Regions from separate parts of the Streptomyces sp. S063 genome, predicted to be linked through region 2. Evidence: riboswitches for the same ligand, from Rfam matches in the RefSeq annotation. Region 2 holds a riboswitch; the other holds the start of a gene.
What was found. Region 2 has a riboswitch for cyclic di-AMP ahead of CCZ36_RS15680 (M23 family metallopeptidase). Riboswitches for the same ligand answer to the same signal wherever they lie in the genome.
Positions count from the first base shown of each region.

Region 1: it holds a riboswitch for cyclic di-AMP, as region 2 does, so the genes downstream of both, CCZ36_RS27445 (M23 family metallopeptidase) here and CCZ36_RS15680 (M23 family metallopeptidase) in region 2, are expected to answer to the same signal.

Region 1 covers NZ_CP021707.1:5,955,293-5,960,778, forward strand. The annotation lists gene CCZ36_RS27435 (M16 family metallopeptidase) at 1-1,056, shown strand, start outside; gene CCZ36_RS27440 (M16 family metallopeptidase) at 1,083-2,453, shown strand; cyclic di-AMP (ydaO/yuaA leader) riboswitch at 2,697-2,863, shown strand; gene CCZ36_RS27445 (M23 family metallopeptidase) at 2,878-3,693, shown strand; gene CCZ36_RS27450 (GntR family transcriptional regulator) at 3,874-4,581, shown strand; gene CCZ36_RS27455 (HPr family phosphocarrier protein) at 4,741-5,022, opposite strand; gene CCZ36_RS27460 (bifunctional acetate--CoA ligase family protein/GNAT family N-acetyltransferase) at 5,119-5,486, shown strand, end outside.
Region 2 covers NZ_CP021707.1:3,444,350-3,449,835, reverse strand. The annotation lists gene CCZ36_RS15690 (MerR family transcriptional regulator) at 1-257, shown strand, start outside; gene CCZ36_RS15685 (PP2C family protein-serine/threonine phosphatase) at 400-1,623, shown strand; cyclic di-AMP (ydaO/yuaA leader) riboswitch at 1,864-2,016, shown strand; gene CCZ36_RS15680 (M23 family metallopeptidase) at 2,028-3,059, shown strand; gene CCZ36_RS15675 (aldo/keto reductase) at 3,224-4,171, shown strand; gene CCZ36_RS15670 (PrsW family intramembrane metalloprotease) at 4,152-5,486, opposite strand, start outside.

The DNA.
Region 1 (5,486 bases), 2.5 Mb from region 2:
CAGGTGGAACTCGCCCTGTGGCTCGAGGCCGACCGGATGGGCTCCCTCCTCGCCGCGCTCGACGAGGAGTCCATGGAGAACCAGCGCGACGTCGTCAAGAACGAGCGCCGCCAGCGTTACGACAACGTGCCCTACGGCACCGCGTTCGAGAAGCTGACCGCCCTCTCCTACCCCGAGGGCCACCCCTACCACCACACCCCGATCGGCTCCATGGCCGACCTGGACGCGGCCACGCTGGAGGACGCCCGCGCGTTCTTCCGTACGTACTACGCGCCCAACAACGCGGTGCTCTCGGTGGTCGGCGACATCGACCCCGAGCAGACCCTCGCCTGGATCGAGAAGTACTTCGGTTCCATCCCCTCCCACGACGGCAAGCAGCCGCCGCGCGACGGGACGCTGCCCGAGATCATCGGCGAGCAGCTGCGCGAAGTGGTCCACGAGGAGGTTCCGGCGCGCGCCCTGATGGCCGCCTACCGCCTCCCGCACGACGGCACCCGGGCCTGCGACGCCGCGGACCTCGCGCTGACCGTGCTGGGCGGCGGCGAGTCCTCCCGGCTGCACAACCGCCTGGTCCGCCGCGACCGTACGGCCGTGGCGGCGGGCTTCGGCCTGCTGCGGCTCGCCGGGGCGCCCTCGCTGGGCTGGCTGGACGTGAAGACGTCCGGCGGTGTCGAGGTGGAGACGATCGAGGCCGCCGTCGACGAGGAGCTGGCCCGGTTCGCCGCCGAGGGGCCCACCCCGGAGGAAATGGAGCGGGCCCAGGCGCAGTTGGAGCGCGAGTGGCTCGACCGGCTCGGCACGGTCGCCGGCCGCGCCGACGAACTGTGCCGTTACGCCGTCCTGTTCGGCGACCCGCAGCTCGCCCTGACCGCGGTGAGCCGCGTCCTGGACGTCACCGCCGAGGAGGTGCGCGCGGCGGCCGAGGCGGCCCTGCGCCCCGACAACCGGGCGGTGCTCGTCTACGAGCCCATCGAGCCGGCCGACGAGGCCGCCGAGGGCGAAGAGGGCGAGGACGGCACCGAGGGGACCGACGCGCACGAGGGGGCGGCCAAGTGAGCGACGCCGCCGTGACTGGAGTAACCATGGAGTTCCACCCGCAGCCCACGCCCGGCACGGCCCGCCCCTGGGCCTTCCCGGCGCCCGAGCGCGGCGCCCTGCCCAACGGGCTGACCGTGCTGCGCTGCCACCGCCCCGGCCAGCAGGTCGTCGCCGTGGAGATCTTCCTGGACGCGCCGCTGGAGGCCGAGCCCGAGGGCCTGGACGGCGTGGCCACGATCATGTCGCGGGCGCTCTCCGAGGGCACCGACAAGCGCAGCGCCGAGGAGTTCGCCGCCGAGCTGGAGCGCTGCGGCGCCACACTCGACGCGCACGCCGACCACCCCGGTGTCCGGGTCTCCCTGGAGGTCCCGGCCTCCCGCCTGGCCAAGGCGCTCGGACTGGTCGCCGAGGCGCTGCGGGCCCCCGCCTTCGCCGAGAGCGAGATCGAGCGCCTGGTGGGCAACCGCCTCGACGAGATCCCGCACGAGCACGCCAACCCGTCCCGGCGCGCCGCCAAGCAGCTCTCCAAGGAGCTGTTCCCGGCCACCGCCCGGATGTCCCGCCCCCGCCTCGGCACCGAGGAGACGGTCCGGCGGATCGACGCGGCCGCCGTGCGCGCCTTCTTCGACGCCCACATCCGCCCGTCCACCGCGACCGCCGTGATCGTCGGCGACCTCACCGGCATCGACCTGGACGCGCTGCTGGCGGAGACCCTCGGCGACTGGTCGGGCAACACCGCCCAGGCCCGCCCGGTGCCGCCCATCACCGCGGACGACACCGGCCGCGTGGTCATCGTGGACCGGCCCGGCGCGGTCCAGACCCAGCTGCTGATCGGCCGCATCGGAGCCGACCGGCACGAGCGCGTATGGCCCGCGCAGGTGCTCGGCACGTACTGCCTGGGAGGCACCCTCACCTCCCGGCTGGACCGGGTGCTGCGTGAGGAGAAGGGCTACACCTACGGCGTACGCGCCTTCGCCCAGGTGCTGCGCTCCTCCGGCCCGGACTCGGGCGGCGCGGCGATGCTCGCGATCAGCGGCTCGGTGGACACCGAGTCCACCGGACCTGCCCTGGACGACCTCTGGAAGGTCCTGCGGACGCTGGCGGCCGAAGGACTGACCGACGCCGAGCGCGAGACGGCCGTGCAGAACCTGGTGGGCGTCGCCCCGCTGAAGTTCGAGACCGCCGCCTCCGTCGCGAGCACGCTGGCCGACCAGGTCGAGCAGCACCTCCCCGACGACTACCAGGCCCACCTCTACGCCAGGCTCGCCGAGACGGGCACCGTGGAGGCGACCGCCGCCGTGGTCAACGCCTTCCCGGTCGACCGGCTGGTCACGGTCCTCGTGGGGGACGCCGCCCGGATCGCGGAGCCGGTGAAGGCCCTCGGTATCGGAGAGGTGACCGTCGTCACCGGCTGACACCGCCGCGGCGCGCGGCCGACCGCTGAGCGGTCACCGGCGTGAACCGGACCCCGACGGAAGAGATTTCGTCGGGGTCCTTCGTTTTTGACGCATTGGTCGGTTTCACCCCCTTTGGGGGAGTGGTTGCCTGTCTGCCCTGTGGGATACGCGACAAATCCCCGTGTCCGTTTGGTGATGGGAAGTCGCCCCGCCTAGCGTCGGCCCGGCTGTCCGTCACCTGTATGCCGCAGCCGCGGCGCCGGACAGCCATCGCCGAGTCCCCGTCAGGCGCGAGCCTGGGGAGCCGGGGACCCACGCAGTCCCTGGGGTGAATCGGAGACCCGAGCCGCGAACCGGCGCGGGGACCCGTAGGAGACCTTCCTGCTCCGAACCCGTCAGCTAACCCGGTAGGCGAGAAGGAAGGAAAGGAACCAGCCCCTCCATGGCGTTCACCCGTGCCACCGGGAAGCACCGTGCCCCGAGCCGCCTCACCCGCCGGAGCGCCCAGGCCGCCGGCATCGCGACCCTGGCCACCACCGGAGTCCTCGGCTCGCTGTCCTCCCCGGCCCTCGCCGCCGACACCGAGGCCGCCAAGGTCGCCGACACCGGCCTCACCCAGGCCCTCTCCCTCGACGCCACCCTCGCCGAGCGGATCGACGCGCAGGCCCACGCCCAGCAGCGGCAGGCCGACGCGATCGCCAAGGCGAAGGCGAAAGCCGCCGCCGAGGCCCGGGAGAAGGCCGCCAAGGCCAAGGCGAAGGCCGAGGCCGAGCGCAAGGCCGAGGCCCGCGCCAAGGAGATCCGCGAGGAGAAGGCCCGTGCCGCCCGCGCCGCCGAGCGCGCCCGGCTGAACGCCTTCCACCTCCCGGTCGCCGGCTCCCACGTCACCACCGGCTACAACGCCGGCGGCTCCCTCTGGTCCTCCGGCAGCCACTCCGGCGTGGACTTCCGGGCCGCCTCCGGCAGTTCCGTCGTCGCGGTCGGCGCCGGCACGGTCGTCGAGGCCGGCTGGGGCGGCGCGTACGGCAACAACATCGTGCTCCGGATGGCCGACGGCACCTACACCCAGTACGGCCACCTCTCCTCGATCGGCGTCTCCGTCGGCCAGAGCGTCTCCTCCGGCCAGCAGATCGGCCTCTCCGGCTCCACCGGCAACTCCACCGGCCCGCACCTGCACTTCGAGGCCCGCACCACCCCCGACTACGGCTCCGACATGGACCCCGTCGCCTACCTGCGCTCCCACGGTCTGAACGTCTGACCCCACTCCGCGCGACCCACCGCCCGAAGGCCCCGGCAGCCGCCGGGGCCTTCGGCAATTCCCGCGTGAAGATATCCCTGGATTCCGACCCGCCATCGGAAATTCCGGCGGATTGTCATAGAGTCACGGAACAGACGTCGGGCGGCCGCGTTTCGCGGGGATCAAGGCGGAGGTTCGGATATGCGCATTCCCGCGCATTCGGTATGCACGGCAATCCGTGACGACATCGTCTCCGGTGTCTACGAGCGCGGCAGCCGCCTCACCGAGGAGTTGCTGGCACGCCGCTACGGGGTCTCCCGCGTCCCGGTCCGCGAGGCCCTGCGCACGCTGGAGTCCGAGGGGTTCGTGGTCACTCGCAGGCACGCCGGCGCCTGTGTCGCCGAGCCCACCGTGCAGGAGGCGGCCGACCTCCTGGAGGTGCGGATGCTCCTGGAGCCGCTGGGCGCGGCCCGTGCCGCCCAGCGCCGCACCGAGGCCCATCTGAAGGTGCTCCGCGGTCTGGTCAGGCTGGGCCAGGAGCGGGCCCGCCGGGGCGAGGGCGAGGATCTGCGCTCGCTGGGCGGCTGGTTCCACGAGACCCTGGCCCAGGCCTCCGGAAGCCCCGGGCTGATCGCGCTGCTCACCCAGCTCCGCCACAAGATCGCCTGGATGTACGCGGTCGAGCAGCGGGCCCGCCCGGTCGACTCCTGGGCCGAGCGCGGCGCGATCGTGGACGCGGTGGCGCGCGGCGACGCGGAGCGGGCGAGGGCCCTCACCGCCCAGCACGCGGAACGCTCCACCGCCGAGTACCGGCTCCGCCGCCCGGATCTCCCGGGGCGCCGCACCGCCCCCGTCCGCCCGGTGAGAAGTTCGCAACACGGCGTAAACACTGCGGGTGTCCGGCATTAACAGAAGCGCCGTATACAAAGAGAAGTAATTGCGGAGCGCCTATTTCGCGCTGCCCGCATTATCGAGATGCGGCTCTCTCGAAAACGAAAAGGCCGTGATCCCTTGACGGAATCACGGCTTTCGCGCGCGTCGCATCCGGACGGACCGGAGGCGGAGGGGTCAGACGGTCTCCGGGAGCTCTTCCAGGCCCTCGGCGACCAGCTTCGCCAGCCGGTCCAGAGCGGCCTCGGCGTCGTCCGCGTCGGACGCGAGCACGATCTCCTCGCCACCCTGCGCGCCCAGACCCAGCACGGCCAGCATGGAGGCGGCGTTGACCGGGTTGCCGTCGGCCTTGGCGATCGTCACGGGGACGCCGGAGGCCGTGGCGGCACGGACGAAGATGGAAGCGGGGCGGGCGTGCAGGCCCTCGGCCCAACCGACGTTTACGCGGCGCTCAGCCATGGTTCTGCCCTTCACATATCAACGGTTGTCTAGACCAGTCTCTCATGCAGTGCGTGGTGCTGTGCCCGGCCTCCCGTCCGGCCGTAGGCTTTGGCCATGGAGCCCACGCCGGAACAGAGTCCGCATCACGCGTACCCCGACCACTGGGAAGCGGACGTGGTGCTCCGCGACGGGGGCACCGCGCGCATCAGGCCGATCACCACGGACGACGCCGAGCGACTGGTCAGCTTCTACGAGCAGGTGTCCGACGAGTCGAAGTACTACCGCTTCTTCGCCCCGTATCCCCGCCTATCCGACCGGGACGTGCACCGCTTCACCCATCACGACTACGTCGACCGGGTCGGACTGGCGGTCACGATCGGCGGCGAGTTCATCGGGACCGTCCGCTACGACCGCATCGACGACAGGGGCCGTCCCGCCTCTGCCCCCGCCGACGAGGCCGAGGTCGCCTTCCTCGTCCAGGA
Region 2 (5,486 bases):
CCATCGCCCGCGACTGGGGCCGGGCCAGGGAGGCCGGGCTCGCCGCCGACGGGCCCGAGGCGCAGGAGCTCGCGCGGCGGCACTGCGCCTGGCTGTCCTCGGCCAAGGAGCCCAGCCGTTCGTACGTGATCGGGCTCGGGGAGATGTATGTCGCCGACCCTCGCTTCGGAAGGAACTACGATCGCCACGGGGACGGCACCGCCGCCTTCGTACGTGACGCACTGACGGTCTACGCGCGGCACCGGCTCTCCGACTGACCACGGCGGGCCGGGCCGCCACCGCGATTTCCCCCTATTCGGCCGATGCCCGGTCGCCGCTCGGCGCGGCTCCGGGAAGCCTGGACGGGGCGCGGTACCGTCCGCAGCCGTGGGTGGACCGGGCAGGAGTGCACAGGTGGGGATGGCCGAGGGACGGCGCAGCGGAGCGGCGGGGGGTGTGGACGCCGTGGGCCGTGCGGTGTTCGGATCCCGGGAGGGGGAGCTGACGTCCGGCGGACGGGGCACCGGACGGTTCGTCCGGCTGCTGCCCGCCCTGCTGATCATCGGCGGGCTGGTGTTCGACGCGCTGTCCCCGCCCAACTTCAGCGCCGTCCCCCTCTTCGTCGCGGCACCTCTGATCGCCGCCCCCTTCTTCTCGCGGTCCCGGACCGTCCGCACGGGGATCGCCGCGGTCGTCTCCGTCACCGTCATGCGGATCTCCGACGGGACGTCCACCCAGGTCGTCCCCGTGATCGAGATGGTCACCGTGCTCACCGCCGCCGCGCTGGCCCTCGTCATCAACGGCGTCGTGCGGCGCGGCAACGAGCAGCTGGCCTCGGCCCGGGTCATCGCGGAGACGGCCATGCGGGCCGTGCTGCCGACACCGGCCGAGCGGATCGGCGGGCTCCAGGTGGCCGCGCGGTACGAGGCGGCCCAGGCGGACGAGTTCGTGGGCGGCGACCTGTACGCCGTCGCGGACACCCCGTACGGCGTACGGGCCGTGGTCGGCGACGTCCGCGGCAAGGGACTGGACGCGGTCGAGGCGGTGGCGGTGATCATCGGGGCGTTCCGGGAGGCCGCCGAGCAGGAGCGGTCTCTGGAGGGCGTGGCCCAGCGGCTGGAGCGGGCGCTGGCCCGCGAGGAGACGCGGCGGTACGGGCTCGACGCCATGGAGGGCTTCATCACCGCCGTACTGGCCGAGATCCCGCCCGGGGCGGCCACGGTCCGCCTGGTCAACCGCGGTCACCCCGAGCCGATCCTGCTCCACGCGGACGGGGCCCTGGAGGTGCTGGCGCCCTCCGTGCCCGCCCTGCCGCTGGGGATGGACCTCGGGGTGTGGCCGGACCGCGCCGACGAGTGGGCGATGCCTCCGGGGGCGACGCTCCTCGCCTTCACGGACGGTCTGTCCGAGGCCCGGGACGCGAACGGGGTCTTCTACGATCCGGCGGCCCGGCTGCGCGGCCGGATCTTCCCGGGGCCGGAGGAGCTGCTGTCGGCGCTGACCGACGACGTACGGCTGCACACCGGCGGGCGGGCCACGGACGACATGGCGCTGATCGCGGTCGGCCGGCCGGCGGAGGGGCAGCCCGTGCGCCGGACGACGGTGAAGATCGTGGGGCGGCGCGACGAGGACGCGGCCCGCTGAGACGGCCGGGGTGACACGGTACGTAATCGAAGCGCACCGCTCCGCATAACATTTGATACACCGTCAGAAAAAGGCATGTGGCTGAGTCACGGTCAGGCCGTCCGATTCCACCCGCTTATGACCCGTACCTCCCGCCCCTGTTCGTTAATGATCAACAGGAACAGCTTGGAATCGGGCCCGGGTGTCTATTAACGTTCGATAACGCAGCGCGGTCGTCACAGTCGTCGTCAGGGACGGCGCCGCGCGCGAGCGCCGAATTCCGCAAGGAAACCGGGGAACCACCTCCATGGGGTGAATCGGACGCCTGCGTCTCGTGAGAGGCGGAGGGGCCCGTAGGAGACCTTCCTGCTCCGAACCCGTCAGCTAACCCGGTAGGCGAGAAGGAAGGAAAGGAGTGCGCCCACGTGGCGTCCAACAAGCCTGCCCCTGAGGTCCCGTCACCCTTCAGCCCCGACAGCTACGGTGGCGCCGAACGGTCCGTGGGGGAGTGGAATCCCACCGAGGACTCCATCCGGCCCGTACGCGGCAGGCACCGCGTGGCCAAGCAGCGTGGTCTGGCCCGTAGCTCCACCGTCCTCGGGGTCGGCGTCATAGCGGCCGTCGGAGCGGGTGGCATGGCCACCGCTCAGGACAAGGCACCCGTCTCCATCTCTCTTCCCGATTCCATCGCGGACAACCTCCCCGACGCCAAGTCCCTTCCCGGCGTCGGGTCCTTCATGTCCGACGACGCGGAGGCCGTCCCGGTCGCCGCGGCCGCGCCGCTCACCACCGCCGGGCTCACCAGCGCCGAGGCCGAGCAGGGCACCGACGCCGGCGAGGCACTGCGCGCCCGGATCCTCCAGCAGGCCGAGCAGCAGCAGGCCAGCGCCGACGCCGAGGCCAAGGCGGCTGCCGAGAAGGCCGCGGCCGAGAAGGCGGCGGCGGAGGCCAAGAAGCAGCAGGACGAGGCCGAGGCCGAAGCCGCCGCGAAGAAGAAGGCCGAAGAGGAAGCGGCGAAGAAGAAGGCGGAGGAGGAGCGTCTCGCCAAGCTCGCCGCCAGCTTCTCGCTGCCGACCTCCTCGTACACGATCACCTCGACCTACGGTCAGTCCGGTGCGCTCTGGTCCTCGGGCCAGCACACCGGTCTCGACTTCGCCGGGTCGGCCGGCGCGCCGCTCAAGGCCGTGCACAGCGGCACGATCACGTCGGCCGGCTGGTCCGGTTCGTACGGTTACCGCACGGTGCTCCAGCTCGATGACGGCACGGAGATCTGGTACGCCCACCAGTCCTCGATCGAGGTCTCGGTCGGCCAGAAGGTCACCACCGGCCAGACCATCGGCCGCATGGGCGACAGCGGCAACGTGACCGGCGTCCACCTCCACCTGGAGGTCCGCACCGCCGGCGGCTCGGCGATGGACCCGATGGCCTGGCTGAACAGCAAGGGCCTCTCGGTCTGAGCCCCCGGGCCGCCCTTGCCCGGCGGCCCGCCCCCGAAACCCCGGCAGCCCTGACGCACACCCCCCGACGTCAGGGCTGCCGGTCTGTCCGGGGAAGGGACGGGCATGCCCGGATGGAGCACGGTGAGGAATACCGGCCCCCGCCCGGCCCGTTGAACCCTCACATGACTTCCGCGCGCACCCCCCTCGGCACCTCCGGCCTCCAGGTCTTCCCCCTCGCCCTCGGCGGCAACGTCTTCGGCTGGACGGCGGACGAGGACCAGTCCTTCGCCGTCCTTGACGCGTACGTCGAGGCCGGCGGCAACTTCATCGACACCGCCGACGCGTACTCCGCCTGGGCCGACGGCAACCGGGGCGGCGAGTCGGAGACCGTCATCGGCAAGTGGCTCGCCTCCCGTGGCAACCGGTCCGACATCGTCGTCGCCACCAAGGCCGGCGCCCACCCCGACTTCCGGGGCCTGTCCGCCGGCACCATCAAGGGCGCGGCCGAGGCGTCGCTGCGCCGGCTGGGCACCGACCACATCGACCTCTACTACACACACTTCGACGACGAGACCGTTCCGGTCGAGGAGATCATCACCGCCCTCGACCAGTTGGTGAAGGACGGCAAGGTGCGCCACATCGCCGCCTCCAACATCAGCCCCGAGCGCCTCGCCGCCTCCCTCGCCTTCTCCGAGCGAGAAGGCCTCGCCCGGTACGTCGCGCTTCAGCCGCACTACAACCTGGTCTCCCGCTCCACCTACGAGGGCGCCCTCCAGGACACCGCGGCCGCCGCGGGCCTCGCGGCCGTCCCGTACTACGCGCTCGCCTCCGGATTCCTCACCGGCAAGTACCGCCCCGGTACGACGGTGGAGAGCGCGCGCTCCGCGAAGGCGGGCGGACATCTGGAGTCGGAGCAGGGCCGCAAGGTGCTGGCCGCCCTCGACCAGGTGGCCGGGGAACGGAACGCCGAGATCGCGACCGTGGCCCTCGCCTGGCTCGCCGCCCGGCCGACCGTCGCCGCCCCGATCGCCTCCGCCCGCACGGTCGAACAGCTCCCCGCCCTCGTCGCGGTCGCCGGCCTGCGGCTGACGGACCGGGAGATCGCGCTGCTCACCGAGGCGTCGGCCTGACGGAGCCGGGGTCGCCGTACCCGTAACCGTATCCGTGGTGCTGCGCGGGGGGCCGACCGTACGACTGCCCGTACGCCGGGCCGTATCCGTACGCCGGGCCGTATCCGTACCCGGGGCCGTGCCCTTGCGCGGGGGGCCGGCCGTACGGCATCGGCGCGCGGTGGCCGTGGTGCGGGCCACGGTGGGAGGTGAGGCGGGCCGCGTGAGTCAGGGCCGGGGCCGCGATGTCCCGGCGCTGCCACAGGTGGTGCAGCAACTCCCGCTCCCGGGCGCCGAAGTCCGGGCCCACCGCGCCGTGGCGGGCCCGCCGGCGCAACCCCGCGAGCGACGTCGCGAACGACTCGTACTCCGCGACCGCGCGGGCCGCCGCCCGCCCCCGGGCCCGGTCCCGCTGCCAGTGGCGGGCCAGATCGCGGGCCATGCCCCGGGCCCGCATGGAGGAGAGCGCCGTCGGCTCGGCGGGGGTGAGCCAGCCGGCCGCGGCGTACGCGGGCAGCTCTGCGGCGAGCGTGCGCAGCTCCCGCTGGCGCGACCAGATCGCCAGCCAGGTCACCAGCGCGAACGCCGGGACCATGACGATCCCGTACACCGCGTAGAAGCCGTACGGGCCGAAGGCCGACGAGCCGTTCCACAGGGCGTGCAGCCCCATCGCCAGCAGTAGGCCCAGCACCGGCAGGGCGATCCGGCGGACCCGGTGGCGGCGGGCGCTGACGGCCGCGAAGCCGAAGCCGAGACCGGTGAGAACCGTGAACAGGGGGTGCGCGAACGGCGACATGACGATCCGCACGAAGAACGTCCCCGCCGTCACCGAGGCCAACCCGGAGCTGCCGAGCTGCTGGTCCTCGCCGAAGGCGTTGCCCAGATAGAGGATGTTCTCGGTGAACGCGAAGCCCGTCGCGGTGAAGCCGGCGACGACGATGCCGTCCACCACCCCGCTGAACTCCCGTCTGCGGAACAGGAAGATCAGCAGCACGGCCACCGCCTTCGCGCTCTCCTCGACGACGGGGGCGATCACCGTCGCCCCCAGGGTGTCGGCGCTCGCCGGGTCGGCCGTCGCGGTGGCTATCCAGCGCGTCGCGAAGGAGTTGGCGATGATCGCGACGAGCGCGGCGGCGCACGCGCCCCAGGCGAAGGAGAAGCTCAGATTCCGCCAGGGGCCCGGCTCGACCCGGTCCAGCCAGCGGAACGCCGCCATCAGCAGCGGAACCGGCAGCACCGCCAGGCCCAGACCGACGAGGAACCCCTCCGGGCCGGTCTGTTCACGGACGAGGGCGAGGATCAGCAGCCCGCACAGCAGGAGCGCCACGATCACGGC